Regions from separate parts of the Allobosea sp. 2KB_26 genome, predicted to be linked through region 1. Evidence: riboswitches for the same ligand, from Rfam matches in the RefSeq annotation. Region 1 holds a riboswitch; each other region holds the start of a gene.
What was found. Region 1 has a riboswitch for cobalamin ahead of AB4099_RS18475 (ribonucleoside-diphosphate reductase subunit alpha). Riboswitches for the same ligand answer to the same signal wherever they lie in the genome.
Positions count from the first base shown of each region.

Region 2: it holds a riboswitch for cobalamin, as region 1 does, so the genes downstream of both, AB4099_RS24215 (CbtB domain-containing protein) here and AB4099_RS18475 (ribonucleoside-diphosphate reductase subunit alpha) in region 1, are expected to answer to the same signal.
Region 3: it holds a riboswitch for cobalamin, as region 1 does, so the genes downstream of both, AB4099_RS20080 (TonB-dependent receptor plug domain-containing protein) here and AB4099_RS18475 (ribonucleoside-diphosphate reductase subunit alpha) in region 1, are expected to answer to the same signal.

Region 1 is NZ_JBFRHE010000006.1:231,037-241,111, reverse strand. Features, by position in the region: gene AB4099_RS18505 (ABC transporter ATP-binding protein/permease) at 1-63, shown strand, start outside; gene AB4099_RS18500 (ABC transporter ATP-binding protein) at 137-1,999, shown strand; gene AB4099_RS18495 (MacB family efflux pump subunit) at 2,003-3,958, opposite strand; gene AB4099_RS18490 (efflux RND transporter periplasmic adaptor subunit) at 3,963-5,168, opposite strand; gene AB4099_RS18485 (efflux transporter outer membrane subunit) at 5,165-6,673, opposite strand; gene cobF (precorrin-6A synthase (deacetylating)) at 7,111-7,872, opposite strand; cobalamin riboswitch at 8,134-8,335, shown strand; gene AB4099_RS18475 (ribonucleoside-diphosphate reductase subunit alpha) at 8,454-10,075, shown strand, end outside.
Region 2 is NZ_JBFRHE010000010.1:220,685-230,759, forward strand. Features, by position in the region: gene AB4099_RS24190 (D-2-hydroxyacid dehydrogenase) at 1-93, opposite strand, end outside; gene cobD (threonine-phosphate decarboxylase CobD) at 179-1,186, opposite strand; gene cbiB (adenosylcobinamide-phosphate synthase CbiB) at 1,198-2,178, shown strand; gene cobO (cob(I)yrinic acid a,c-diamide adenosyltransferase) at 2,282-2,893, opposite strand; gene cobU (bifunctional adenosylcobinamide kinase/adenosylcobinamide-phosphate guanylyltransferase) at 2,907-3,431, opposite strand; cobalamin riboswitch at 3,572-3,754, shown strand; gene AB4099_RS24215 (CbtB domain-containing protein) at 3,793-3,972, shown strand; gene AB4099_RS24220 (CbtA family protein) at 3,985-4,725, shown strand; gene AB4099_RS24225 (DUF1636 family protein) at 4,775-5,164, shown strand; gene cobW (cobalamin biosynthesis protein CobW) at 5,169-6,218, shown strand; gene cobN (cobaltochelatase subunit CobN) at 6,222-9,584, shown strand; gene cobG (precorrin-3B synthase) at 9,581-10,075, shown strand, end outside.
Region 3 is NZ_JBFRHE010000007.1:213,440-223,514, forward strand. Features, by position in the region: gene AB4099_RS20075 (ABC transporter substrate-binding protein) at 1-748, opposite strand, end outside; gene AB4099_RS20080 (TonB-dependent receptor plug domain-containing protein) at 745-2,688, opposite strand; cobalamin riboswitch at 2,809-3,009, opposite strand; gene ccoS (cbb3-type cytochrome oxidase assembly protein CcoS) at 3,027-3,203, opposite strand; gene AB4099_RS20090 (heavy metal translocating P-type ATPase) at 3,200-5,407, opposite strand; gene AB4099_RS20095 (FixH family protein) at 5,413-5,937, opposite strand; gene ccoG (cytochrome c oxidase accessory protein CcoG) at 5,972-7,408, opposite strand; gene ccoP (cytochrome-c oxidase, cbb3-type subunit III) at 7,410-8,297, opposite strand; gene AB4099_RS20110 (cbb3-type cytochrome c oxidase subunit 3) at 8,301-8,456, opposite strand; gene ccoO (cytochrome-c oxidase, cbb3-type subunit II) at 8,468-9,232, opposite strand; gene ccoN (cytochrome-c oxidase, cbb3-type subunit I) at 9,244-10,075, opposite strand, start outside.

The DNA of each region.
Region 1 (10,075 bases):
CGCCTGTCGAGACGAGACGCCCTCGCGCGGGAGTCTCTGACGAGCGCCGAGGCGAGCGTGTAGAGGCACTTCTTCCGCCAAAGCGGCCCCTTTGCCGCAGCGTCCCGATCGTTGCGGCTCCATCAGAGATTTCGAGATGACCACCGCCTCGTTCACCGCCGGGTTGGGGCCAGCGCTACGCCAGCGTTTCCGGACCTTGGCCCTGCTGCCCCGGTTGCTGCACTCATTCTGGCAGACGAGTCCCGCGCTGTCGGCCACGATCATCGCTTTGCGCCTGCTGCGCGCCGCTCAGCCGCCGCTCGTGCTCTACATCGGGAAGCTGATCGTCGACGAGATCATCCTCCAGACCGCCTCGCCCGCTCCGGGACCGACGCTGGCGGACTGGGTGTATAGCGGGCGCCTGAGCACGGTTGCCGGCTGGCTCCTGCTCGAATTCCTGCTCGTCGCCACCGCAAACGCGCTCGCGCGTATCGGAGCCTTCGTGGAAAGAGTGCTGACCGAGCGGCATGACAACGCGCTCGGCGTCGCGCTCATCAAGCAGGTAGCGAGCCTGGATCTTCGCGACATCGAGGCCAGCGCTGCGCAGGACAGGCTGCAACGTGCTCGGACCCAGCGCTTCATGGGTAACCAGCTCCTGACTTCCCTGCTCAGCCAGGCTCAGGACTTCGTTACCCTCATCCTGTTTGTCGTCGGCCTCTTCTCCTATGCGCCGCTGCTGATCATTCTGCTGTTGCTGGCACTCCTGCCTACGCTTGCCGGTGAAGCGCATTTCAATGCGAAGGGGTATGGGCTGAACGTCTCGGTCACGCCTGAGCGCCGGCAGATGGAATACATCCAGATCGTCGGTTCGGCGGCCGAATCCGCCAAGGAGATGAAGCTGTTCGGGCTCGGCGCCTACTTGGCGGACCGCTTTGCCGAACTCGCGGACAAGGTGCATCGCGGCAATCGCGATCTTGCGGCGCGGCGCACGCTCTGGGGCAGTCTGTTCGGAGCGATCGCCTCCCTGGCTTATTACGCGGCCTATGCCGTCATCGCCTGGCGCGCCCTGAAGGGTGAACTCGGCATTGGCGATCTCACCTTTCTCGCCGGGTCGTTGCTGCAGCTGAACGGCCTGTTCGAGCGGCTGATCCTCGGCCTGACCCAGATCGCGTCGCAGACCCAGTATCTCAATGACTTCTTCTCGTTCATGGATCTCCGGTCGAGCATGGCCGCACCGTTGAATCCACGGCCATTTCCCGCGCCGATGAGGCAGAGCATCGTCTTCGACAAGGTCGGCTTTCGTTATCCCGGCAAGGATGCCTGGGTGCTGCGCGATCTCAGCTTCACGATTCCTGCCGGAGAAACTCTTGCCCTTGTCGGCGAAAACGGCGCGGGCAAGACCACGATCGTCAAGCTGCTGACCAGGCTCTACGAACCGGACGAGGGCCGCATCCTCGTCGACGGCATCGACCTGCGCGATATCGACATCGCCGACCTGCAGCATCAGGTCGGCGCCATTTTCCAGGATTTCGTGCGCTACAACATGACCGCCGCAGAGAATATCGGCGTTGGGCGCGTCGCCGGTCTCGGCGATCGACCCCGCGTCATCGAGGCCGCACGGAAGAGCCTCGCCCATCCCCTGATCGAGACATTGCCGGAGGGCTACGAGCAGATGCTGGGCCGCGTCTTTGCGCGTGGGCTCGATCTCTCGGGCGGCGAATGGCAGAAGATCGCGATTGCCAGAGCCTATTTCCGCGACGCAGCCATCCTGATCCTCGACGAGCCCACCGCGGCTCTGGATGCCCGCGCTGAAGCGGAGATCTTCGAACGCTTCCGCAACCTGAGTGAGGCGAAAACCGCATTGCTGATCTCGCACCGCTTCGCGACCGTCCGGATGGCCGACCGCATCCTCGTGCTGGAGAACGGCGCCATCCTCGAAAGCGGCAACCACGACGAGCTCATCGCGCTGCGCGGGCGCTATGCCGAGCTGTTCGCGTTGCAGGCCGCGGCCTTCCAGTAAGGCTCAGGCGCCTCTGGCCAGGGCCTCGACCGGGTCGAGGCGCGCGGCGTTGCGCGCCGGCAGGAAGCCGAAGCCGATGCCTATCAACGTCGAACAGGCGATCGCGGTCGCGAAGGCCTCGACGGAATAGATGAACCGCACCGGCGAGCCGGCCAGACCGAAGCCGGCGCCGACGGCGAGTGCCAGCGCTATACCGAGCACACCACCAATGAAACAGACCAGAGAGGCCTCGATCAGGAACTGCTGGAGGATGTCGCCCCGTCGCGCGCCCACGGCCATCCGCAGGCCGATCTCACCGGTGCGCTCGATCACCGAGACCAGCATGATGTTCATCACACCGATACCACCGACCAGTAGCGAGATCACCGCGATTGACGCGATTAGCAGCGCGAAGGTCGCGTTGTTGCTGGTGATCGCCTGGCGGATGTCGTCGAGATTCTGAATGAAGAAATCCTGGGCCCGGTGGCGATGCGTCAACAGCTCGGTGACAGCGCTCTGCGCTGCCTCCATCGGTGTGTCGTCATTGACGCGCAGTGTAATGCTGCGCAGCGAGACGTCACCGAGGAAACGGCCCTGGACGGTGGTGTAGGGCAGGAAGACTTGCGGGTTTTGGCTGGCGCCGAAGCCGCTCTGCTGGCGCCGCATCACGCCGATCACCCGGCTCGGCACCGAGCCGATGAGGATGACGCTGCCGATCGGATCCTGGCCTGCTTGCGCAAACAGCGCACTGACCGCGTTCTCGTCGATGACCACATCTTGCGAGAGCCGCTGGACGTCATCCGCGTCGAAGAAGCGGCCTTGGGCCAGGACGCTGCCCCTGACTGCGAAATACTGGTCGCCGACACCGTTGACGAGAGCCGATGCTTCGGCAGATCCGAAGCGCAGCGTGGCGCTCGTCGACACGGTCGGCGTGACGCCCTCCGCATAGGGTTGGCTCGCGAGGATATGGGCATCGGCGACTGTCAGCGTCTTGATCTGACTCGAGCGGCGGTCACCGAAGCCGGTGCCCGGGAAGATCTCCAGCGTATTGGTTCCGAGGCCGGCGATATTCGCGAGAACCTGCTGGCGTGAGCCCTCCCCCAGTGCCACCACGCTGACCACCGAGGCGATGCCGATGACGATGCCGAGCATGGTCAGGGCAGAGCGCAGCTTATGGGCGCGCATAGACAAAAGGGCCATGCCGAAGGCCTCGCGCAGCCGGCCGAATGCCGCCCGCCAAGAGCCGCCCGGCGGCACGCCCAGGGCGGGATTTGCCTCGGAAGGGAGCGCCGGACGGGTCCTCCGATCGGAGATGATCCGGCCATCGCTAAGCTCGATGATGCGGTCGGCTCGGGCCGCGACGTTCATGTCATGGGTGACAAGAATGATCGTGTGCCCCTCGCGACCGAGTTCCTCGAGCAGCGTCAACATCTCTTCGCCGCTCTTGCGGTCGAGTGCGCCGGTCGGCTCGTCGGCAAGGATGACCCGAGCCCCGTTCATCAGGGCCCGCGCGATCGAGACACGCTGTTGCTGGCCCCCCGACATCTCGGCCGGGCGGTGCGTCTTGCGAGCGCCGAGGCCGAGCCTGTCGAGCAAGGCGGCCGCACGATTGCGCCGCGGCTCGGCGGCAACGCCTGCATAGATCGCCGGCACCTCGACATTGGCGAGTGCGGTCAGTTCCGACAGCAGATGATAGCGCTGGAAGACGAAGCCGAAATACTCGCGCCGTAGGCGTGCAAGCTCGTCCGGCCCGAGATCACGCGTCGGGCGGCCGTCGATCTCGTAGATACCTCCGGTCGGCCGGTCGAGGCAGCCGATGATGTTCATCAGCGTGGATTTGCCTGAGCCCGACGGCCCGACGATCGCAACCATCTCGCCGGCCTCGATTGTCAATTCGGCCCCGTCGAGTGCGGCAATCGCCGCTTCGCCAGCCCCGAAATCGCGCCGGACCCCGCTCAGTCTGATCAGCGGCACACCCATGCGATCAGAACCCGAGCGGGCCGCGCATGCGACGGGCCGCTCCAGGAGCGCCTGCCCCGCTCGTGCGCGCTGTGACCACACGCTCGCCTGCCTTCAGCCCGGAGGAGATTTCCGCGACGATCTTGTTGTCGAGCCCGACCGTGACCTTGCGTGGTGCGGGCTTGCCATCGTCGCCGACGACATCGAGCCAGGTCTCTCCGCCCCGGCGCCTGATCGCCGTGGACGGCACGGTGACGACACCCCGCACCCGCCCGACGACTACTGTTACCTGGACCGTCATTGAGGTCAGCAGCCTTCCATCGGTGTTGGGCACCTCGAATAGCGCGTTGTAGTAGATGGCCGAGGAGGTCGAAGCGGAGTTCGAGCTCGAAGAGGCCGAGGCGCTGCTCGTATTCTGTGTCTTCAGCGTGTCGGGCGCCGGCTCGACAAAGGCGATCCTGCCGGGGAAACGCCGGTCGGGCGCGCCGAGCACGCTGAACAGGGCCTCTTGGCCGGCCTTGACCCTTAGCACGTCTGCTTCCGAGATCTTGGCCTTGACCGTCATGGTCGAGACGTCGCCAAGCACGACGATGGTCGGCGCGGACTGCGCCGCATTCACCGTCTGGCCCTCCTGCGTCACGATGGCCAGCACCGTGCCTGCCGCCGGAGCGGTGATGCGGGTGTAGCCAAGATTGGCGCGGGCGGTCTCGACCTTGACGCCGCCGGAAATGATCTGGGCATCCAGTGCCGCGATCTGCGCCCGAGTGGTCCGCACCGTCATCTCGGCCGATTCGTAATTGTCGCGCGAGACTGCATTCTGGCCGAGCATCTGCTTCTGCCGCGCGAGCACGGATTCGGCATAGGCGAGGCTGGCCAGCCGTTCGTCGCGTTGGGCCTGCAGCACGGCGAGTTCCGCCTCGGACGATCGCAGCGCGTTTTGCTGTGTCACGCCGTCGATCTCGGCGATCAGGTCGCCCTCCTTCACATTCTGGCCGAGTGTCACCTTGAGCGAGATCAGCCGGCCGGAGACCTGCGCGCCGACGCTCACCTGCCGGATCGGCTCGAGCGCGCCGCTGGCCAGCACCGCCTCCTCGACATCGCCCATCGTGGCGGCGACCGTCGGCAGAGGAATGGCGGCCGGCAGCGTCGCCTGCTGCGAGTGCAGGGCATATCCGCCCGCCCCCAGCATGCCCAGGACTAGCAGCAGCATGAAGGCACGGCGCGACGTCATGGGCTCGGGGCCTCCAGGGACAGGGCACGCAGGCGGGGCCCCTGCGGAGGGTCCTCGACGCGGGGGCGCGAGACCTCGACCGGCCGGAGCCAGCCGCCGCCAAGCGCCTTGTTGAGGGCGATAAAGCGGGTCGCAAGAGCGATCTGGCTCTGAATCCGCGAATCCTCGGAGCCATACTGCGAGCGCTGGGCGTCGAGCACGTCGAGGAAGCTGGCGCCACCTGACTGGTAGAGCGCCTGCGACAGCTGCGCCGCCTGTCCGGAGGCCGCAGCCGCCGTCGACAGGCTGGCCAGGCGCAGACGCTCCTGCCGCAACCCAACCAGCGCGTCCTCGACATCCTGCAGGGCGCTCAGCACGGCGAGCCGAAGCGCCGCATCGGACTGATCGCGTCGGGCGCGCGCCACGTCGACCGCGGCCGCGAGTTCGCCCCCATTGAAGATCGGCACGCTAAGCGATGGACCGATCGACCAACCGATCGCGCTGTTCTTCGCGAGGTCGCCGAGCTTCAGCGCCGAGGTCGAGATATTGCCGGTCAAGCTGACGGACGGGTAGCGAACCGCCTCGGCCTGACCGATCCGTGCCGTCGCCTGGGCGAGACTGCGTTCGGCCCGCCGGACATCCGGCCGATTGCGCAGCACGTCCGCCGGGACGCCGGCTTGCGGTGGCGCGGGCGTCGACGGCACCTTTCCCGCACCGGTCAAGCGCGAGCCCATTGCGGATGGCGGGCGGCCAACCAGCACCGCAATACGGTGCAGGGTCTGCGCCAGCGCGGTTTCGAGCGCCGGGATCTGCGCCTCGGTGCTCGCGACCTGCGCCACCGCCCTCGCCGTATCGACAGCAGAGACATCGCCGGCCTGGAAACGGACCCGCGTCAGCGCCTCGGTCACCCGCTGGGTTTCAACTGTCCGCCTCGCCAGCGCAAGGCGCGCCTGGTAGCCGCGCGCCTCGATGACGGCCGAAGCGACATCCCCAATAAGCGTCAATAGTACTCCGTCGAGATCATCGTCGGCGGCATCGACGCCATAGGTCGCGGCTTCGACGGCGCGGTCGCGCCCGCCGAAGATATCGAGCTCCCAGGAGGTGTCGAAGCCCGCGCGGAAGCTGTTGCTCATGCCGTTGCCGCCGCCTGAATCGGAGCTTGTGGCGTAACGCGAACGCGTTGCCGATGCTGAACCATTGACCTGAGGAAACAGCGGGGCGACCGCCTGGATCCTGCTCGCGCGCGCTTCGCGGATCCGCGCTTTCGCCTGGGCTACATCGAGGTTGCCCGCGATCGCCTCCGTGACGAGCCCGTTCAGGACCGGGTCCTTGAATTGCCGCCACCATTCCGACGGAGCGGCAGGCCGAGCAGCCGAAGCTCCGCCATTCCATCGGGCCGGCAGATCTTGCGCGGGAGCAACATAGTCCGGACCGACCGAGCAGGCACCCAGGCAGAACAGAACTGGCAACGCGAGCAGCCTCGTCCGGTCCGATTTCAGCCTGTCGCGAGAGTGCATCCCGTCCATGTCCGCCGCATTGGCGACCTTTCCACTCCGGGCGGAAAGAGCGCAGATCGGCGGTCATAGGCGCCGTATTTCAGAATGATTCCAAAGACGAAGCCCCCGCGGGATGCCGGTCTCTGGCTATCGTGAACGCCTACAAAGCGGCCCGACGAATTGCAAGGCGCCAAACCTACGAAAGCGGTTCATCGGGGTTTGAGCCAGGGCCAACTCGGGGTGATCCGACGGCCAACGCGACCGCGATACCTTCCGCCCTGCTCCCGTAGACGTGGCTATATGGGTCGGCAACGACGCGCGATCGGCGGCTGAGCTCGGTCATCGGGAGATCCGGCGCGATGGCTTCGCTTTCAGCTCCGGGCAAACAGCCCGGGAGAGCAATCCGCCCGACGAGGCGAACGGAGGCATGACGACATCTCCATGTCTTCATGAGCGCATTGCGCCGTTCAGTCCTCGTCGCGTCTCCGAAGCAGATAGGTGTCCATGATCCAGCCCTTTTCCTCTCGGGCTTCGCGCCGGATGCGCTCGATATCGCCCATCACCTCCGACAGCCTTCCGGCGACCAGAATCTCATCCTCGGTCCCGAGATAGGCGCCCCAATAGATATCGAGATCTTCACCCGCGACACGCTTGAAGGCCTGGTCCCCGTCGAGCATGACGACCACACTATCGAGGTTGTTGGGAAAGCCTTCCGCGAGTTTGCGTCCAGTGGTGATCAACACGGGCTCGCCGATCCGGTTGAGCGCCACCCGGTGTCGAGCCGCAAGGGCCTGCACACTGCTGATACCCGGGATCACATCGTATTCGAGCGCAAAGCCCTTGGCGCGAATCTGCTCGATGATCCGGAGCGTGCTGTCATAGAGCGTGGGATCCCCCCAGACGAGGAAGGCTCCGCATTCACCCTCCCCGAGTTCTCTCGTGAACAGGCCCTCGTAGTCATGGGCAATACGGGCATGCCATTCGTCGACGCTTCCACGGTAATTCGTTCCAGCGGCCGCACGCTCGGGGATCGGAACCTGAACCAGGCGATAATCCGAGCCTTCGATGAAGCGCTCGCAGATGTCCTTCCGCAGCCGTCCGAGCTCCGCCTTGTCTGTCCCCTTGTCGGGAATGAAGAAGACATCGACCTGGTTGAGGGCGTTGATCGCCTGGACCGTGACATAGTCAGGATTGCCGGCACCAATTCCGATGATCAGGATCTTGCGCATTCGGCCTCCATGTCCGGGCTCAGATGCCCCACCGTCCCAAAGCCATAACATGGAGGACGGCAGCACGAGCAGCTGCGCCATGACGCCCTCGGGCCCGGCGCCGAATGTAATTCGGCGCCGGTTTGCATCGATGGTGGTGATCCCGGGCTCATCGCGAGATGGCGGAGACAGGACGCAGAAGCGGCCAATTCGACCAATCCCGCTCTTCACAGGCTAACGGGTAGGCCGCGGCAAGCTGTTGACAGAATCATCGCGCTAACCACTAGATATGGTGGTCACGGTCTCTCGAGTCGCAAGATCGAGAGCTAAGAGGGAAGCCGGTGCGAAACCGGCGCTGCCCCCGCAACTGTCAGCGGCGAGTACTTGTCCAGGATATCAGTCACTGAGGCCACCAGGCCTTGGGAAGACGGGACAAGAGCGATGACCCGCGAGCCAGGAGACCTGCCGCGACAGCAGAATCGTCCTCGGGCGGGGTGTCCCGGTGGATCGCTTGGTCATGTCTGCGGGCGCTCGTCGCCGCGACATTCTCCGTTGCGACTCCGCCAGGCCTTTGCCCCCTACAGATTGGGGTTTGAAAGCCGATGTCCCTCGCGACCGATACCATCCGCCCTGAGACGTTCAGCCCGATCGCGTCGCAAGGCAGCGATACGCGATCGACTGCGGAACCGGCCTACCAGGTGATCCGCCGCAATGGCAGTGTCACCCCTTTCGACGCCTCCAAGATCAGCATCGCGCTGACCAAGGCGTTCCTGGCGGTCGAGGGCAGCAGCGCCGCCGCATCGCGCCGGATCCACGACATCGTCGCGGAGTTGACCCAGCAGATCATCGCCGGGCTGACGCGGCGCGCCGATGCCGGCCGCACCTTCCATATCGAGGATGTGCAGGATCAGGTCGAACTCGCGCTGATGCGCAGCGAACACCATAAGGTCGCCCGCGCCTATGTGCTCTACCGCGAGGAGCGAGCCCAGGAGCGGGCCCGCGCCAAGGCGGAAGCGAAGCCTGCGGTCGCCACGGCACCGGTGCTGCGCATGAAGGCGGCCGACGGCGCGCTCGTGCCGCTCGACGCGGCGCGCCTCGCAACTGTCATTCGCGAAGCCTGCGCCGGGCTTGACGGCGTCTCGGCCGAAGCCGTGCTGAGCGAAGCGCAGCGTAACCTCTATGACGGCATCAGCCAGGACGAGTTGGCGCAGGCACCGATCCTGGCCGCGCGAACTTTGGTCGAGACCGAGCCGAACTATTCCAAGGTCTCGGCTCGCCTCCTGCTCGACAAGCTCCGCCACGAGGCGTTGAGCTTCGTCTCCGGCCGGCCGGAACAGGCCACTCAGTCAGAAATGTCAGGGCGTTATGGCGACTATCTCCACGCCTATGTGAAGACCGGCATTGCCAACGAACTGCTCGATCCCGAGCTTGGACGCTTCGATCTCGCCCGGCTTGCGGCTGCGCTCAAGCCGGAGCGCGACCTCCAGTTCGACTATCTCGGCTTCCAGACGCTCTATGACCGCTATTTCCTGCATGTCCGAGGCAACCGCTTCGAGCTGCCGCAGGCCTTCTTCATGCGTGTCGCGATGGGTTTGGCGATCCGCGAGATCGACCGCGAGGCGCGAGCGATCGCCTTCTACGACCTGCTCTCCTCTTTCGACTTCATGGCCTCGACGCCGACCCTGTTCAACGCAGGAACCCTCAGGCCGCAGCTCTCCTCCTGCTTCCTGACCACGGTGCCGGACGATCTCGACGGCATCTTCAAGGCGGTGAAGGACAACGCCCTGCTGGCCAAATATTCCGGCGGGCTCGGCAATGATTGGACGCCCGTGCGCGGCCTCGGTGCCCATATCAAGGGCACCAATGGCGAGAGCCAGGGCATCGTGCCCTTCCTCAAGGTCGCCAACGACACCGCGATCGCCGTCAATCAGGGCGGCAAGCGCAAGGGCGCGGTCTGCGCCTATCTCGAAACCTGGCATGTCGACGTCGAGGAGTTCCTCGACCTGCGCAAGAACACCGGCGACGACCGCCGCCGTACCCATGACATGAACACCGCGAACTGGATCCCCGACCTGTTCATGCAGCGCGTTGCGGCCGGGGGGCAGTGGACCCTGTTCTCGCCTGACGAGACGCCCGACCTCCACGATCTCTACGGCAAGCCGTTCAAGGCGGCCTATGAGGCCTATGAGGCCAAGGCCGAACGCGGCGAGATCAAGGTATTCAA
Region 2 (10,075 bases), on a different contig from region 1:
CGCGCGCTTGCGCGTCGCGAACTCGGCACCGAGCTGGTAGGCGGCATGGGCGAAGCCGATCGTGAGTTCGCGCTCGTGAGGCCAGGACGTCATTCCGTTCTCCCCTTTGGTGACGGCTGGAGCTTAGTGGCGCGAGGCGGCGCCGTCCCGGGCGTCTTGCACTCACGCCCCATGTCGCTCAGGCAGGCGGGAAGGATGCCAGTGCATCCTTGAGCCGGGTCCATTCCGGCACGCCTGCCGGCAATCCGAAGCGCAGCCAGCCGACATTGTTCTGGAAGCGGCGGACATAGATGCCGTTGCGGCCGAGATGGGCAAAGAGCGCGACCGCGACGGGTGTCGCCAGCAGCCGAAACAGGGAGGTTCCGCCGACGACCTCGCCGCACGTTTCCAGCAGCGAGTCGAGCCGGCCAGCGTCCTGTGTGCGAGCGGCGGAGGTCGCCGCCAGCCAAGCTACATCACCGAGCGCCTGCGCCCCGAGATGAAGCGCGGGGCCGGCCACCGCCCATGGACCCAGCGCGTTGCGCAGGATCTCCGTCAGGCGTGGCTCGCCAATCGCGAAGCCGAGGCGCAGGCCCGCCAGACCATAAGTCTTGCCGAAGGAGCGCAGCACGATGGTCGCCGGAGGCAGCTCCGGGATCAAACTCGCCTCGGGCATGAAATCGATGAAAGCCTCGTCGATGACGAGCAATCCGCCACGGGTCGCCAGGCTTCGGGCAAGCGCGGCGAGCTGCTCCCTCCCGATCACCCGTCCATCGGGATTGTTCGGGTTGACCACCACGACCACGCCAGCGTCGCCGACATCGTCGAGCCTTTCGATCTCGTGGACGGCCCGGCCGGCCTTGCGCCAGGCGAGCGCATGCTCCGCATAGGTCGGGCCCAGCACGGCCACCGCTCCCGCGCTTGCAAGCCGCGGCAACAGCTCGATCAGGATCTGGGTGCCAGGCGCCGCGACGATGCCGGCCGCTGCGGATACGCGATAAGCCTGACGCGCGGCAGCAAGCAGTGCCGCCTCGTCCCGCGCTCCCGGCAGACGCTGCCAGAGGCTTAACGGCAGCTCAGGAACCGGATAGGGGATTGGATTGATCCCGGTCGAAAGATCGATCCATGGCTCGGGCGCCTCCGGGAACAGCGCCTTCGCCTGTGCCAGATCGCCGCCATGCCAGACCTTGCCCGCCGCCTCAGTCATTCCCGCCCCGCATGAGCCTGTCCGATTCCCTGCCGCTCCTCGCCGCCGCGCTGATCATCGAAGCGGGATTCGGCTACCCCCAGGGCTTGTATGCGCTGATCGGCCATCCCGTCACCTGGATCGGTGCGCTGATTTCCCGCCTCGATCGGACGCTCAATCGCGAGAGCGACTCGTTCACCATGCGCAAGGCGGCCGGCGGCCTCGCCCTCGCGCTATTGCTTGCCGTCGTCTTCATCGTCTCATGGGGGCTGACCCTGCTCTGTCGCGGCCTCGGCCCGCTTGGCTGGCTGCCGCTCGCACTGCTCGCCTCCAGCCTGATCGCACAGCGCAGCCTGCACGACCATGTCGCACGCGTCGCCGAAGGGCTGGAGCGGGATGGCCTCGCCGGCGGTCGCGCGGCCGTTTCGATGATTGTCGGCCGCAACCCCGAAACTCTCGACGAGGCCGGGGTTTCCCGCGCCGCGATTGAAAGCCTTGCCGAGAATTTCTCGGACGGGATCGTCGCCCCTGCGCTCTGGCTCGCCGTCGGCGGCCTACCCGGCGGCGCGCTCTACAAGGCAATCAACACCGCCGATTCGATGATCGGCCACAAGACACCGCGCCACCTCGCCTTCGGCTGGGCGGCGGCGCGTCTCGACGACCTCGTCAACCTTCCGGCCTCTCGCCTCACCGCGCTGCTGCTGACCGCAGCCGCCGCACTCGACCGAACGTCAGACCCCAGCAATGCGTGGCGAGCTGTCCGACGCGACGCCCGCCATCATCGTTCGCCCAATGCCGGCTGGCCGGAAGCCGCGATGGCGGGTGCGCTCGGTCTCCGGCTGGCGGGCCCGCGCGTTTATGGCGATGTCAGGGTCGACGACGGCTGGATGGGGGATGGCCGGGCGGAAGCGGGCGCGGCGGATATCCGGCGGGCGCTCGCTCTTTATCGGAGGGCGTGTCTGCTCCTGTGGGGGCTCGCGATTACAGGCGCCTTCGCCGCGCTCGCCTTGTAGATCATCGGACCGGGCATCGCATCCGGACCGATGATCTCACCTTCTGTGTTTGCATCGGCTGTCCCGAAAGCCGCGATCCACTTTTCGGGCCGATGCTTGAGCCTCAGAACTCGATCCCGGCCTGTGCTTTCACGCCCGCTGCGAAGTGATGCTTCACCAGCGTCATCTCGGTGACGAGGTCGGCAACAGAGATCAACTCGGGCTTCGCATTGCGGCCGGTGACAACGATATGCAGATCAGGGCGCCGGTTCGCCAATGTCTCGACCACCTCCGCCAGCGGCAAATAGTCGTAGCGCAACGCGATGTTGAGCTCGTCGAGAACGAGCAGGCGTATCTCCGGATCGTCCATCAGCGCCTTCGCCTTGGCGAAAGCGCGCTCGGCGGCGGCGATATCGCGGGCCTTGTCCTGCGTCTCCCAGGTGAAGCCCTCGCCCATCGTGTGCCAGACGATGCGATCGCCAAAGGCGTCGAGCGCCTTGCGCTCACCGGTCGCCCAGGCGCCCTTGATGAACTGCACCACCCCGACGCGCCAGTCATGGCCGAGAGCCCGCAGGATCAGACCGAAAGCGGCGGTCGACTTGCCCTTGCCAGGCCCCGTATTGACGATCAGGAGCCCCTTTTCGATCGTCTTGGCGGCGACCTCGGCATCCTGCACCGCCTTCCGCTTTTCCATCTTGGCCTTGTGGCGGGCGGCCTCGTCAGCATCGATTGTCATCACAACTCCCTGCTCATTTCACCTGCATCGGCAGACCCGCGACCATGAAGATCACCCGGTCGGCCCGCGCCGCAAGCATCTGGTGCAACCGGCCCGCCTCGTCGCGGAACCGCCGGGCGAGCGCATTATCCGGCACGATGCCGAGCCCGACCTCGTTGGAGACCAGGACCACCGGGCCTCGTGCCGCGAGGCAGGCCTCGACCAGTTCGCGGCTCGCAGCCGCCACATCCTGCTCCGCCAGTATCACATTGGTCAGCCAGAGCGTCAGGCAGTCCACTAGGATGGGCTGCCCCGCGGGAACCGCGCGGATCGCCTGCGCCAGGGCCAGCGGCGCATCGATGGTCGTCCAGTCCTGCGACCGGCGGGCGCGGTGCTCGGCAATCCGGGCGCGCATCTCCTCGTCGTAGGCCTGCGCCGTGGCGAGATAGGTCCAGGGCGCCGACACCATCTCGATCAGGGCCTCGGCATGGCGGCTCTTGCCGGAGCGGGCGCCGCCCAGAACGAGGGTGAGAGGGGAAAGGATCGCTGCCACTGCCAAAATCTCAGCCCAGGGAAGATCAGCCTAAGGAATGGACATGCCGAGGGAAGCGAAGCAAGCCGGGATGGGCCAGAGGAGATCGCATCGCTTCACTGCGCTCGCAATCACGATCGCTGCATTGCACAGCACCGTGCAGATGGCTAATGATCATCCCTGACGGTGCCTCTGCAAGGAGGTGAAAAGGGAACGCGGTGCGATACCGCGGCTGCCCCCGCAACTGTAAGCGGCGAGTTTCGCGCCATCGGCCACTGGGATTGTCCCGGGAAGGCGGCGAGAGATCCGGACCCGCGAGCCAGGAGACCTGCCGTCAGCGAGTGATGCAATCCAGCGGGCTGCCGGCGGGGTGGCCAAGGAGACCGAGATGACGACGAATACGGCTTCGATCACCACCCAGGCCAGCGCCTCCGAGCGCGTCAAGGCTGCCGCAGCTGCCCTGGCACTCGGTGCAGCCCTGATCTTCACCGTCGGCTTCGCCCATTCGACCAGCGTACACAACGCGGCCCACGACACGCGCCACACCCTCGCCTTTCCCTGCCACTGAGGGAATCGCAACATGGTCAATCGTGTTCTCACGGTCAGTCTTCTGGCCGGGCTTATGGCTGGGCTATTGGTTGCAGCACTCCAGCATGTCACCACCACGCCGCTGATCCTCAAGGCGGAAACCTTCGAGACGGCGCTGCGGGCGGCCGAACTGCAGCACGCCAGCTTCACCGGCGATGCCAGGATCGTCCTAGCCCATGGCGGCCCTGACGCGGCAGACCACGCCGAGTGGAAGCCGCAGGACGGCTTGCAGCGCACGGCCTTCACCACCATCGTCACCATTGCGACCGCGATCGGTTTTGCCGCCCTGCTGCTCGGCGGCATGATCGCCGCAGGCGATGCCATCACCGAGCGGACCGCACTGATCTGGGCGGCGTGCGGGTTCCTGGCCTTCGGCCTCGTGCCCGCAACCGGGCTCGCACCCGAGCTGCCCGGCAGTGCGTCAGCCGAATTGCTTCACCGCCAGACCTGGTGGATCGCCACGGCGCTCGTCACTGCTGGCGGGCTCTGGGTCTTCCTTCGGGCAGAGGCCCCCTGGTTGCGGGCGCTTGCCGTGCTGGCGGTGCTCGTGCCGCATCTGATCGGCGCGCCACATCCCGCCGCTCCGGAGAGCAAGGTCCCAGCCGAAATCGCGGCGCATTTCGCCGCGCTCTCGCTCGCCCTCCAGGCCGCCCTCTGGCTCGCCACCGGCTTTGCCGTCGGTGTGCTCTGGCCCTGGGCAACGCGCCGTGCCGCCGCCCCGGCCAGGGCCTGACGCTGAGCGCGATCCCCCCGGGATCGCGCCGGGAGCAAGGAAGCGGCCCATGCCCGAAGGCAATGTCACCATTTTCGTCTGCGTCGCCTGCCGGCGTACGCGGGCGGACCTGCCGGAGGGGTACGATCAGCCCGGACTGAGCTTTGCCGAAGCGCTGCGTGAACGCATCGCACGCGACGGCGGTACGCTTCCGGTCGAACCTGTCGACTGCCTCGCGGTCTGCAATCGCCCCTGCACCGTCGCCTTGGCGGCGGACGGGAAATGGACCTATCTGATCGGCGACCTCGACACCGACGCCCATATCGACGAAGTCGTCGGCGCAGCTGCGAGTTTTGCAGCCAGCACGAACGGTATCGTTCCCTGGAAAGAAAGACCCGCCTCGTTCCGCAAGGGCGTGGTCGCGCGCGTACCGCCTCTCCCGGTGCGCCAACAAGGATGAGACCATGAACGCTCCCCAAGCCCGCTCGCTGGGCAAGATCCCCTGCACGATCATCACCGGCTTCCTCGGTGCCGGAAAGACCACGCTGGTGCGTCACCTGCTGGAGAATGCCGGGGGCAAGCGCATCGCTGTGCTGGTCAACGAGTTCGGCGATCTCGGCTTCGACGGCTCCTTCATCGCCGGCTGCGGGATTTCCGGCTGCACCGCGGAGGACATCGTCGAGCTGCCGAATGGCTGCATCTGCTGCACCGTCGCCGACGACTTCGTGCCGGCGCTGGAAAAGCTGCTGGACCGGCCGAACCCGCCGGAGCACATCCTGATCGAGACGTCAGGGCTTGCGCTGCCGAAGCCGCTGGTCAATGCCTTCAACTGGCCGGCCATTCGTTCGCGTGTCACAGTGGACGGCGTTATCGCCGTGGTCGACGCGCCGGCGGTCGCGGATGGCCAGTTCGCGGATGATCCGGACGCTCTCGCCGCGCAGGCGGCGCAGGATGCGGCGGTCGGTCACGACAACCCGCTCGAAGAGGTGTTCGAGGACCAGATTCTCTGCGCCGACCTGATCCTGCTCAACAAGAGCGATCTCGTCGATACGGCCGGTCGCGAACGCGTCAAAGCCGAGATCGCCGCGCATCTGCCGAAGGCGATCAAGATCGTCGAGACGGCCCATGGCAAGGTCGAGCCCGCCCTGATCATCGGCCTCAACGCGGCTGCCGAGGCCGATCTCACTGGGCGCCCCTCGCATCACGAGAGCGCCGAGGACCACGACCACGACGATTTCGAGAGCCTCGACTTCGCTCTCGCCGCCGCAACCTCGCCTGAGGCCCTATCGGCCCGCGTTGCCAGGGCTGCGGAGGCCGAAGGCGTGCTGCGCCTGAAGGGCTTTGCCGCGATTCCGGGCAAGCCGATGCGGCTCGTCGTGCAGGGCGTCGGTCGCCGGGTCAGCCACCATTACGACCGCGCCTGGGCGGCCGGCGAAGCCAAGGATGGCCGGCTCGTGGTGATTGGCCTGAAGGGATTTGACCGCAAGGCCGTGGAGGCCGCCCTCGCGGGCTGAGCCATGCACCTCCTCCCCTCAAGCGAGATCAGGCTCGACGACGGCGAAGACGCCGTCGATCTCGCCCTGCCGCCGGGGGATGTCCTGGTGCTCTCCTTCGCCGACAGCGACCTTTCGGCGCTGGCGGCCGCGGCTGGCACGAGCGAACTCGCTGTCAGGCTTGCCTCGCTGCGCTGGCTGAAACACCCGCTCTCCGTCGATTTTCTCGTCGAGAAGACGGTGGCGCATTCGCGCTTCGTGCTGGTCCGCTGTCTCGGCGGGCTGGACTACTGGCGTTACGGCATCGAGCAGCTTGCGGAAATCTGCCGACGGGCCGCGATACCGCTCGTCGTCCTGCCCGGCGACGACCGACCGGACGAGCGTCTGGCCGAGTACGGCACCGTCGAGCCGCGTTTGGCGGCGGAACTTCTCACCTATTTCCATGCCGGTGGCGGTGCGGAGAATATGCGCCGACTGCTTGGTCGAGTGCATGCGCTCCTTCGCGGGGAAGGCGATGCGTCCGACCTCGCCCCCATCCCCCTGCCCTCGCTCTTCGCCCTTGGTGCGGGCGGTGCTCCGCTCGCATGGCGCGAAGCGCTCGCGCAGCGCCCCGTCGCGAACGCGCTGGTCCCGATCCTGGTCTATCGCTCCAGCGTCGCCGCGGGAGACACCGCCATGGCGGAGGCCATCGCGGAGGCGCTGAGAGCGCGGGGGCATGCCCCGCTGATCCTGGCCCTGACGAGCCTGAAAGACCCGGCGGTCACGGGCGAACTCTCAGCCCTGATCACCGCACGCAAACCAGCCGCCATCATCACCACCACCGCATTCTCGGCCCGCGACGGCGCGGATTTCGTGCTGGATGCCGCCGACTGCCCGATTTTGCAGGCCGTTCCCGTGAGCAGCCCGCGCGATGCCTGGGAGGCCTCGCCACGCGGACTGTCCGGAACCGACCTCGCCATGCAGGTGGCGCTGCCGGAATTCGACGGGCGGCTGGGCGCGCTTCCCGTGGCTTTCAAGGCCGAGACGACGGACGATCGGACCGGCCTGACGAGCCGCCGGCTGGTTCCTGATCGCGATGGTGTCGCTGCCCTCGCCGATCTCACCTCGGGCTGGATCGCGCTGGCCGGAAAACCGGCCGCCGAACGCAACCTTGTCCTGGTCATGTCCGACTATCCGGCGCGCGGAGGGCGGGCCGGCTTTGCAGTCGGGCTCGATACGCCGGCCAGCGTCGAGGCCATTCGCGAGCTGCTGGCCAAGACCGGATACGATATCGGCCCCTCGGAACGGACCGCCATCCCGGGCGAACCCAGGGAGAACCGGGATGGTCACCTCGCTCACGGCGACGACACGCGTTTGATGCAGGCGCTGACGGAGGGGCCGGCAGAGTTTGCAGTCCCGCTCGCCGAGTATCGCGCCTGGCTCGCCGCCATTCCCGGCGCGGCACGCGGGGCACTCATCACGGCCCATGGCGAACCCGAGGCGGACGGCGCCTGCGACGGCTCGGCATTCCGTTTCCGTGTGGTCCGCTATGGCCGTCTCACCATCGCGCTGCAGCCCGCTCGCGACACAACACCCGACCGCAAGGCGCGCTATCACGACCCCGACGCGCCGCCGGGCCATGCCTATCTCGCCTTCTATCTCGGCCTCAGGCAGTTTGCTGACGCCGATGCCCTCATCCATCTCGGTACGCATGGCACGACCGAGTGGCTGCCCGGCAAGGCAGTGGCGCTCTCTGCAAGCTGCTGGCCGCGGCTTGCGATTGGCGGCCTGCCGTTGATCTACCCCTATGTCGTCGATGACCCCGGCGAGGCGGCTCCTGCCAAGCGCCGGCTTTCGGCCGTGACACTCGGCCATCTCCCCCCCGAACTGGTCCATGCCGATGCCGCCGGCGAAGTGGCGCTGCTGCGTGATCTCGTCGAAGAATTTTCGCAGGCGCAGGTCCTCGATCCGCGCCGCGCCGAGATCGTCGCCCGCGAAATCCGGGAACGAGCCGAAGCAAGCGGGCTGGCGGAGGCCTGCGGTGTCACGCCCGATCTCGAGATGGCGAGCGCTCTGAGTCAGCTCGACGCGCATCTCTGCGACATCGCCGAACTGCCCTTCCGCGATGGGCTGCATGTCTTCGGACGGGCTGCACATGATCCCGTGTCATCCCGCAATGAGTGCGACAACCTTCTGCGCGCGCTGGCCGGGCGGTTCGTTCCGCCCGGCCCTGCCGGCTCGCCGCATCGCGGGCAGAGCGATGTCCTGCCGACCGGCCGCAACCTCTCGACGCTCGATCCGCGCGCCATCCCGACCCGAGCCGCCGCGCGCCTCGGTGCCCGCGCCGCCGCGTCGGTGATCGCGCGCCATCTCCAGGATCATGGCGATTATCCGCGCCGGATCGTGATGGATCTCTGGGCCTCGCCGACCCTGCGCTCGGGCGGCGAGGACATCGCGCATGCGCTTGCGCTGATGGGCATCGCGCCTCTCTGGGATCATGCCTCGACCCGCGTCACCGGATTTTCCGTCGTTCCGCAGGCCAAGCTCGATCACCCGCGCATCGACGTCACCATCCGTATCTCCGGCGCCTTCCGCGACACATTCCCAGGTCAGATCGCCCTGATCGACGCCGCCGCGCGCGCTGTCGCCACGCTGGACGAAGCCGATGAGTGGAATGAGCCGGCCGCGGCCCGCCGGCGCGGCGAAGACGTCGCGCGCATCTTTGGCCCGGCACCCGGCCGCTTCGGCGCGGCCATGGCCGACCGCGCGCTCGATGGGCAATGGGAACATCGCGGCGACCTTGGCGCAGCCTATCTCGCGGCCAGCAGCCATGCCTTCGGTGGTGCGGAGGGCCTCGCCAGCGCCGATCCCGGCTTCGCACATCGCGTCGCCAGGGCCAACGCCTTCGTGCATGTCAGCGACACGGCGGGGCGCGACATTCTCGAAGCGACCAGCGCGGCCGATGTGATCGGCGGCTTTGCGGCGGCGGCGCGGGCGCTCGGAAGCGAGGCTGCGCTCTACAGCCTGGACAGTTCCAACCCGGAAGAACCGAAGGCGCGCACCCTGGCCGAGGACATTGCGCGCATCGTCCATGGCCGGCTCTGCCACCCGCGCTGGATCGCCGGCCAGCTTGCCCATGGCTGGCGCGGTGCGGCCGAGCTCGCAGAGACCGTCGACACGCTCTTCGTCTATGCGGCCAGCACCGACGCGGTCTCGGACGGACTGTTCGACGCCGTATTCCAGGCCTATTGCGCGGATCCGGCGATCTGGAGCGCGCTGGAGCAGGCCAATGCGCCCGCGGCCGCCTCGATCCGCGCGCGGCTGACGGAAGCCGAGCGGCGTGGCCTCTGGCAGAGCCGGCGCAATTCCGTGGCCGCCTTCCTCGCCAGCAAGGACGCGGCGGAATGACTGCCCCGACACAAGAAGTGCTCCGGCGCGGCTGGTGCCCAAGCACGCTCCGGCCGATGGAAACCGGGGATGGCTGGCTCGTCCGGCTGCACCCGCCGGGCGGACGGGTGCGGCCTGCACAATTGCGACGCATGGCGGATCTGGCCGAAGAGACAGGCAACGGCCTCGTCGAGATTTCCAGCCGCGGCAATCTCCAGATCAGGGGTGTGCGGCACGAGGCCCATCCCGCCCTTGTCGAGGCCTTGCTGGCGGAGCGGCTGGTCGACGAACCCGGCGGGCCGGGGCCGCAGCGCCTGGTGCTCGCTTCACCGCTCGCCGGGCAGGATGCGGGCGACCTGATCGATGCCGCCATTCTGGCCGCATCCCTGGAGCTCCAGGGGCGCACCGTCTCAGGCTTGCCGCCCAAGACCAGCGTCATCGTCGATGGCGGCGGCGAGCTCGCGCTCGATGGCGTTGCCGGGGATCTGCGGGTGGTTGCGATTGACCGGGAC
Region 3 (10,075 bases), on a different contig from region 1:
GCTTCGTCAGGAGCGGATGATGAAGGATCTCATGGGCGAGCGAGGGTGGCCCGCCCGGCGTGGTGTTCAGGATCAGCATGTCGGCCCGTCCGAGAGCGACCGTCTCCAGCGCGATCTGGCCGTAATTGTCGATGCCGAGCTCGGCAGCGAGATTGGTCAGGCCCGCGCGGGTCAGGATCTCGTCCACCAGGGAGCCGCGCCCGACGGTGAAACCGTTCGGCCTCAGGACCAGCGCCCTGGTATGGCCCGCGATTGGGTTGGCGGCGAGCGCTTCGAGGCGCCGGTCGATCGCCGCGATCAGGGCCGCGCCGCGTTCGGCCTCGCCGAGCAAGACCGCCATCTCGGTGATCTGGGCACGCATTTCAGCGAGATTGCGCGGCACCCCGAATTCACGGACGGGCACGCCGGCCTTCTTCAGCAGCGCGACCGTGCTGCGCGTCGTGTAGGCGCCGGCGATGATCAGGTCGGGCTTGTAGCTCAGCACCTCCTCCACCAGGCCGTGATTGGCCGGGATGGTCTGGGCCATCTCGGCCATGTTGGCGTTGCGCGGGTCCTGGGAGAGCCAGGTGACTGAAGCGATGCGCTCGCGCTCGGCGAGCCGCAGCACCAATTCGTCCGTGCACATGTTGAGCGAGACGATACGGGATGGCTTTGCCGGGGTTTCAGCGGCCGGCAGGCCGCCAAAACCGAGCAAGAGGCCGAGCGCGAGGGCGCCGCCGGCCATCGCGCGGGCGGCCCAGCCCTTCACAGCGTTACCTTCAGGCCGCCATAGGCGCCCAGACCCGGTACCAGGAAGCCGACCGGGTTCTCGTAGCGCCTGTCCAGCAGGTTATCGATGCGGCCGAATACACTGAGCCTGTCCGTCGCCTTGTACTCGGCGGCGAGGTTGACGATGGCCGCGCCCGGCGCCCGCATGCGCGAGATCGAGAAGTCACGGTTTCCGTCGACGCGCTCACCCACATAGATCAGCGTCGCCGAAAGGGTGAGCTTGTCAACCGGGATCCAGCTCGCTGTCACGCTGGCCTTGTGACGGGGACGGCGCAGCAGTTCCTGTCGGGCGATGTCGTCCTTGGCGATGGTGAAGGTGTAGTCGGCCCGCACCTTGAACTGCGGCGAGATTTCGAGCGCGGCAAAGGCCTCGACGCCCTTGGTCGTGGCCTTGCCGATATTGGCATAGGAGTTCCGCGCCACGTTGGTGACGATCAGGTTCTCGATGTCGTTGTGGAAATAGGTGGCGCCGAACCGGACCTTGTCAGCGAGCAAGGGCTGCTCGAAGCCGAGATCCCAGCCGCGGCTTTCCTCCGGCTTCAGGTTGGGATTGCCGAAGAAGTTGAAGGCCGGTCGAGAATCGCTGAAGCGCTCGCTCAGGGTCGGGGCCTTGAACCCCGTGCCGTAGCTCGCCTTCAGCTTGGTTTCGGTCCCCGGCACGATATAGGCTGGCGCGAAGCGATAGGTCGTGTGGCCGCCAAAGGTCTCGTCATCGTCGTAGCGGATGTTCGAGACCATGAAGAGCCGGTCGCCGAAATTCGACTGCAGTTCGGCAAAGGCGCCCGTATTGCCGTTGGATGCCGTGAGCGCGCGGGTTTCCAGCCGCTCGCGCTCGTATTGCAGGCCCATCACGAGGGTCTGGCCCTTCATCAGCTCCAGGTCGCCGCGCCAGTCGACCTTGGTGCGTTCGCCGAGATTCTCCGTCGGCAGGCCGAGGATACCAATCGCATTCGGCGTGCGGCCGGTGCGGTCCTGATTGCTGTAGGACAGGCCGAAGCGATTGACGAAGCGCCCACCAAGCGGATCCCAGACGACCTCTCCGCGGGTGAAGGCCTGCTTGTAGTCCTGGCTGCTGCGGAAGCTGCTGGGCGTGCTCGGAAAGCCGGAATCGCCGGTGAAGAGCAGGTAGCCGTCAGTGTAGCGGCCGACCCAGTTCAGAGACAGCGTATCGGACAGCGCGACGCCGAACCGGGCCGAATAGGTCCAATTGTCGTAGGAATTCGGGTTGATGCGGCGCCCCGGCGGCACGAGCCCGGGAGGCGTCACCGGGGTCGAATCCGATTTGAAATGGGCGATGCTGAGGGCGTAGTTGAAGCGGTCATCGCCGCCGCTGAGGCCGACCGACTGGTTGAAGGTGCCGTATGAGCCGGCCTCGGCGCGGGCTGTCAGCTTCGGCGGACCCTCGCCACGCTTGGTGGTGATCGAGATGACGCCGCCCAGCGCGTTGGCGCCGTAGAGGCCGCTTTGCGGTCCGCGCAGCACTTCGATGCGCTCGATGTCGTCGGTCAGCAGCGAGCCGAAATCGAAGGAGCGGTTCGGGGTCGACGGGTCGTTGGCCTCGATGCCGTCGATTAATACCTTGACGTGGTTGGAGTTAGTGCCGCGGATGAAGACCGAGGTCAGCCCGCCCGGCCCGCCGGTCTGCACGATATTGAGGCCGGGAACGGCGGCGAGCGCCTGCGGCAGGGTCCGGCGCTGCTCGCGCTCGATGTCACCGGCAGTGATGACGGTCACGGAATTGGCGATCTCGCGCGCTGGCGTGGGTCGCGTCGTCGCGCTGACGACGATTTCGTCGAGGGCAATCGAGCCGGTGGCTGACTGGGCCGAGGCCTCTCTGGCGGGGAGGGAGCCGGCGGAGACAAGGAGCGGCAGGGTGATGAGCAGCCGGCTGCGCCGGGCAACCTTGGGAGGACGGATCACGATGGGACCTCGGGCGTTGACGTCTGTGGCACGTCACCGCGAACGCGAGGCCCCGTCCGCTGCCCTTAGCCAGCGTGCAGTTCAACAAGCGATCGAAACACCCCGTCCGAACGTGTTCGCGTGTGACCACGGCTGACGGCAGGTCTCCTGGCTCGCGGGTCGGTGCCTTGTCGCCGCCTTCCCAGGTCCGAGGGCCCCAGTGGCGTGTGGCGAAAGGCTCGCCGCTTACAGTTGCGGGGGCAGCCACGGCATTGAATGGCGAACCATCCGCACCGCGTTCCCTTTTGATCCCCTAAGGGAACCGTCGCTGGCGAGGTAAGGCCGGAATGGCCGCTGCGTCAATGATCGTTGGTGCGGGTGTCCCCAGGCGAACGCAGGTCGTCATCCCTCAAAATGCGCCAGCTCGGTCCCTCGAGATCGCTGAACTGGCCGGTGCGCATGCACCAGAAGAAGGCCGCCAACCCCAGCAGTCCGAGACCGAGCGCCAGGGGGAACAGGATCACCAGGATATTCATGCCGCCACTCCCGTATTCTGCCGCGGCAGGCCGCGTCCCGCGCGCAGCGCGTTGAGCGTGACCACCAGTGACGAGCCCGACATCGCGACGGCTGCGACGAGCGGCGTCGCGAAGCCCGCGACGGCAATCGGCACCGCGACGGCATTGTACAGCACCGCAAACCAGAGGTTTTCCAGCATGAGGTTGCGCGCCCTGCGGGCGATGCGCAGGCTGTCTGCGACCGGCATCAGGCTGTCGCCGATGAAGACGATGTCGGCCGAAGCCTGCGCCAGGTCGGTCGCGCTGATCGGCGAGATCGAGACATGGGCCTTGGCAAGCGCCGGAGCGTCGTTGAGCCCGTCGCCGATCATCAGCGCCTTGCGCCCCTTGGCGCTGAGTCGGTCGAGCGCCTTGAGCTTCTCGTCGGGACGCAGGCCGGCTTCCGCCTTCGTGATGCCGAGGGCCGAGGCGACCGGCGCGACAGCTTCGCTTCGGTCGCCGGAGAGAATGCGGATCTCGAGGCCGAGGCCGCGCAGCGCGGCGATACAGTCGCGCGCCTCCGGCCGGATCTTCTGATCGACCGCGAAGACGGCGCATTCATTGCCATGGCGCCAGGCGATCAGGGAGGCTGCGGGATGGCGCGCGGCGACGATGGCGGCTTCGGCCCCGGCCTCGCAATAGGTGACGCTGCCGAGACGGGTCTCGATCCCATCCACGATCGCGCTCAGGCCTGCGCCGTGATTCTCGCTGACATCGCTCGCAGGAGCAGGATGGCCGGCGGCACGGGCGATGGCGCGGGCGAGGGGGTGGCGGCTCGCGGCCGCCAGCCTGCCCGCCGCCTGCAAGGTTGCGGCATCGATCTCGGCGCCATTGACCAGATCGGGATCCGGCAGCGTGAGGGTGCCGGTCTTGTCGAAGACAGCGACATCGGCTTCGGCCAGGCGCTCCAGCGCGTCGCCCTGCTTCAGCATGACCTTGCGCCTGAACAGGGCAGAGGCGGCAACGACCTGCACAGCCGGAATCGCCAGCCCCAGCGCGCAGGGGCAGGTGATGATCAGGACGGTGATGGCGATGATCAGTGCTTCGGGCCAGGGCAGACCGAAGGCCATCCAGCCCAGCAGGGTCGCGAGCGCCGTGGCGTGGACGAGAGGGGCGTAGAGCCTAGCCGCCCGATCCGAAAGCTTGACATAGCGCGAGCGGCTTTCGACCGCGCGCGCCATCAGGGCATCGATCTCGTCGAGCAGGGTGCCACTGGCTGCGGCCTCGACCTTGACGGTCAGGGCCCCGGAGAGGTTCACGGTACCGGCATAGACCTGCGCGCCGGCCATGACGGCATGCGGCAGGGTTTCACCGGTGACGAGGCTCTGGTCGATCTCGGAGGAGCCGGTCTCGATGATGCCATCGACACTGACGCGCTCGCCCGGCTGGATCAGGACGCGGTCGCCGGGCACGATGGCCGCGATCGGCGTCACCATCGCCTCGCCATTCGGCAGTAGCCGGGTCGCGGTTTCCGCCTTCAACGCAGCAAGATTGCCAGCGAGGTCGCGCGTGCGGCGGCGCATCAGCTGGTCGAGATAGCGCCCGATCAGCAGGAAGAAGATCAGCATCACCGCGCCGTCGAAATAGGCATGCTCGGCGTGGTTCCAGGTCACCACCACCGACATGCCGAGCGCGAGCACGATGCCGAGCGTGATCGGCACGTCCATGTTGACGGCGCCGGCTCGCAGAGCCCGGAGCGCACTCTCGAAGAAGGGGCGGCCGGCATAGGCGGCGGTCGGCAGGGCAATCAGCGCCGAGAGCCAGTGAAAGAAGTCGCGCGTGACCGGATTGATGTCGCTGCTATTGCCCGACCAGACCGAGACGGAGAGCAGCATGATGTTCATCGAGGCGAAGCCGGCGACGCCGAGATAGCGCAGCAGCCGCCTTTCCTCGCTTGTGTCGTCATCACGTCCGGAGGCGGGCAGGAAGGGGTAGGCCTTGAAGCCAAGCCGGGAGAGGCGCTCGATCACGGCCTCTGGGCGCAGTGCGCCCTCCGTCCATTCCACCGTGACGCGCTTCAGCGCGAGATTGACCCGGGCGCTGAGGATACCGGTCTCATGGGCAAGGCCGTTCTCGATCGCGTGCATGCAGCCGGCGCAGCGGATGTTCTCCACCGCGAGTTCCATGCCCGCGACCCCGCTTTCGCGATGGCGGACGAAGACGGAGAGATCCTGCTGCGCGGCCACGCGATTCACTCCTTCAGCATGATGCGGCTGCGAGAGGAGAAGGTCGGGTCCCCATCGCGCTTCGCCTCGACCACCAGGGTCCAGGCGCCGGCATGCAGTTCCGGCACCGTCGCGCCATAGTGGCCCGGGGCTGTTTCGGTCAGCGTCATGCTGCGGTCCTGCTGCCGCGTCGCCGGGTGCTGGAGCTTCGCCTCGACTGCGAGCCCTGTCACGGCTGCGCCCGCCTTGTCCTTCAGCGAGAGCGAAACGACCGCGTCGGCGCCGGCACGCACGACCTCACTCTGGGCCAGCCAGCCGCGTGCGGCCTGGGCCTGCATGCGCGCGATCTCGCTGTTGAAGCGCTGGCTGGTCTCGTAGGCGCTCTTCACATCGGCGCCGGGCATCGTCCGGATGGCCGAGACCATCATCACGCCATTGACGCCCGCGACCACGATGAAGAAGCCGATCATGCCGAAGAGCACGGCGCGCCCGCTGAGCTCGAAAGGCCGGCGCCGAGCTGGCGCCGGTGGGGATGGAAAGTCGATCGGCATGATGAAGCCTCCGCAACAGGTCATGATGCGTTCTCTAGGGAGCGATGAAATGATCCCCGGCGGTCACGACCTCGCCAGCGAACAGGTCGGAGGCGGTGAAGGTGATCGTCTGGGATTTGTCGAGAGGAATGCCGGCCGGCACCGTGACCAGCGCGCGGATCTCGCGCGAGGAATCGGGATCGACCGTGATGATCGGCCGAAGATCGGCTGTCGCCTGGGTCCCGATGGTCTCGACCCGGATGCCGGGCACGCCGGCGACGGTGAGTGCGAAGGGGCGGGAGTCCGGGCGTTTGTTCAGCAGGCGGATGGTGTAGGCGTTCCGGATCGAGCCGTCGCTGAGCGTCACGAAGAGCGGGGTGCGCTCGTGCAGCACCGAGATTCCCGCCGTGCTGCGGGTCGCGAGCTGGTAGATCATGGCTCCGCCGACGAGCCCGATCAGCACGGTGTAGATCAGGGTGCGGGGGCGGATCAGGCGATAGACCGGCTTCTGGCCGGCGATCCGCCGCTTGACGTTGTCGTCGGTGTCATAGGCGATCAACCCGGCCGGGCGGTTGATCTTGAGCATGACCGTATCGCAGGCATCGATGCACAGGCCGCACTGGATGCAGTCCATCTGCGAGCCGTCGCGAATGTCGATTCCGGTCGGGCAGACTGCGACGCACTGGAAGCAGTCGATGCAGTCGCCTGCCGGCTCGTTGGCGGCGCGCCGGCGCGTGGCCTGCTTGACCGAGACGCGCGGATCGCCGCGATCGTAGCGATAGGTGACGTTGAGGGCGTCGTCGTCGGTCAGCGCCGCCTGGATGCGCGGCCAGGGGCACATGAAGGTGCAGACCTGCTCGCGCATGATCCCGGCGAGGGCGTAGGTGGTGAAGGTCAGGATGCCGATCCAGACATAGGCCGAGAGCGGTGCCGTGAAGGTCGCGAGTTCCCGCACCAGTGTCGGCGCATCCGCGAAATAGAGCACCCAGGCGCCGCCGGTCCACCAGGCGATGACGAGCCAGATCAGGTGCTTGCCGGTCTTCCTGGCAAGTTTGTCGGCGGTCCAGGGACCCTCGTCGCGTTTCATCCGTTCGCGCCGGTCACCCTCGAAGGCGCGTTCGACGGCGAGGAAGAGGTCTGTCCAGACCGTTTGCGGGCAGAGATAGCCGCACCAGACCCGGCCGGCGACCGCATTCATCAGGAACAGGAAGAAGGCGGCCAGGATCAGCAGGCCGGTGAAGTAGTAGACCTCCTGCGGCCAGATCTCGATGAAGAAGAAATAGAAGCGGTTATTGGCGATGTCCGCGAGCACGGCCTGGTTCGGCAGGTTGGGGCCGCGGTCCCAACGCAGGAAGGGCAGGAGGTAGTAGATGCCGAGGCAGAGGACGAGGATAAACCACTTGGCGCGCCGGAACGGGCCCGACACGCTCTGTGGGTAGACCTTCTTCGACGGCGCGAAGAGCGGAGCGTCTTCGCTTTCCGTGAGTGCCATGTCATTGGCCTCCGCCGAGCGAGTGGACGTAGACGGTCAGCGCCTTGATCGTGGTCGGGTCGAGACGCTGGCCCCAAGCGGGCATGACGCCGTTGCGGCTGTTGGTGATGGTCTCTGTCACGGACGCGAGATCCATGCCGTAGAGCGAGATGGCGTCGGTCAGGTTCGGAGCGCCGAGCTCCTGATTGCCCTTGCCGGCAGGCCCATGGCAGGCGGCGCAATTCTCGGCGAAGAGCTTGCGGCCGAGCGCGAGGTCAGCCTTGGGTTGCGTCGACAGTCCGGCCAGTTCGCGCACATGGTTGGCGACGGCGCTGATCTCGTCCTTCTTCAGCATGCCTTCGCGCCCGAAGGCCGGCATCTGGCTGACGCGGGTGTCGTTGTTGCCGGCGACGCGGATGCCGTGCTGCAGCGTGGTCTGGATCGCGGCAAGCGAGCCGCCCCAGAGCCACTCGTCGTCGTTCAGGTTGGGGTAGCCCTTGCCACCGCTGCCGCCGACACCGTGGCAGGCAGCGCAATTGTCGCCAAAGGCGGCCTTGCCCTGTGCCATTGCGACGCGAAACAGCGCGGGGTCGGCCTTGATCTGCTCGAGCGAGGCATCGGCGAGGCCGCTGGCCAGCGCGGCCCGGTCCTTGCGCATGATTGCGAGATCGTCCTCGATCTCCTGTCGCGAAGCATAGCCGATGACGCCCTTGGTGGCGTCGGTCAGCAGAGGCCAGGCCGGATAGATGACCCAATAGCCGAGCGACCAGATGATCGTGGCGTAGAAGATGCCGAGCCACCAGCGCGGGAGCGGCGTGTTGAGCTCGCGGATGCCGTCCCATTCATGGCCGGTGGTCGATTGGCCGGTGGCGGCGTCGAATTCCGAGGCAGGGTCGTGATGCTTGTTCATGGCTCAGTCCTCCCGCAGGGGAGTGTGGGCGGCCTCGTCGAAGCGCGCGCGGTTGCTCGGCCAGAGCGCGTAGAGGCAAACGGCCAGGAAGGTGCCGACGAAGTAGAGAAGGCCGGCGGATTGGGCGAAGCCCGCGAGCCAATGGTAGGTCGAATCCATGGTGCCCTCGCTCAACGGATGTTGGCCTTGGTGTCGTAGAGCTTGAAGTCGACGAGCGTGCCGAGGACCTGCAGGTAGGCGATCAGCGCGTCGGCTTCGGTGATCCGCTTGGGATCGCCGTCGAAATCGCGGATCTGGACCTTCGGGTAGCGCGCTTCGAGTTCGGCCGCCCTCGGGTGGTCGGGCGTAGCCTGGGCTTCGAGGTCGCTCGCGGCCTGCGCGATCATCTCGTCGGTATAGGGCACGCCGCCGCCGCGGTTGGCACGCAGGTGATCGGCAATGTCCCCGAAATGAAGCTCGGTCTTCGCCAGGAAGGGGTAGCCCGGCATGATCGACTGCGGCACCAGCGCGCGCGGCTGGTTGAGATGGCCGAGCTGCCATTCGTCGGAATACTTGCCACCGACGCGGGAGAGGTCGGGACCGGTCCGCTTCGAGCCCCACTGGAAGGGCTTGTCGTACATGCTCTCGGCCGCCAGCGAATAGGGTCCATAGCGCTCGATTTCGTCGCGCAGCGGCCGGATCATCTGGCTATGGCAGTTGTAGCAGCCCTCGCGGACATAGATCGCACGGCCGGCGAGCTCCAGCGGCGTATAGGGCCGCATGCCTTCGACCTTCTCGATCGTGTTGCGCAGGTAGAAGAGCGGCGCGATCTCGACGAGACCGCCGACCGAGATCACCAGCAGCACACCGATGACCAGGATGATCGAGTTGGTCTCGAAGATCTTGTGCTTGAGCCAGAGCGACTTGCGCGGAGCCGGGTTTTCAATGCTCGACATCTGAGCGTTCCTTACTGCGCGGGGACGAGCTGCGGCTGCAGCGCATGGTCATCGCTCGGGGCGTCGACTGTGCCGTGCCTGACCGTCATCCAGAGATTGAAGGCCATGATCAGCGCCCCGGTCAGGAAGAGCCCGCCACCGAGCGCCCTGATGACGTAGTAGGGCTTCATCGCAGCCACGGTTTCGATGAAGGAGTATTCGAGGAAGCCGAGCGAGGTGTAGGCGCGCCACATCAGGCCCTGCATGATCCCCGAGACCCACATCGCCGAGATGTAGAAGACGATCCCGAGCGTCGAGATCCAGAAGTGCCAGTTGACGAGCTTCAGCGAATACAGCTCGCGGCGGTTCCACAGCCACGGCACGAGGCAGTAGATCGCGCCGAAGGAAATATAGGCGACCCAGCCAAGCGCGCCGGAATGGACATGGCCGATCGTCCAGTCGGTGTAGTGCGAGAGCGAGTTGACCGCCTTGATCGACATCAACGGACCTTCGAAGGTCGACATGCCGTAGAAGGCGAGCGAGACCACCATCATGCGCAGCACGGGGTCGGTGCGCAGCTTGTCCCAGGCGCCGGACAGCGTCATCAGCCCGTTGATCATGCCGCCCCAGGAGGGCATCCAAAGCATGATCGAGAAGGTCATGCCGAGGGTCTGCGCCCAGTCGGGCAGGGCGGTATAGTGCAGGTGGTGCGGGCCGGCCCAGATGTAGAGGAAGATCAGCGCCCAGAAATGGATGATCGAGAGACGGTAGCTGTAGACCGGCCGACCGGCGCGTTTCGGCACGAAATAGTACATGATCGCGAGGAAGCCGGCGGTGAGGAAGAAGCCGACCGCGTTATGGCCG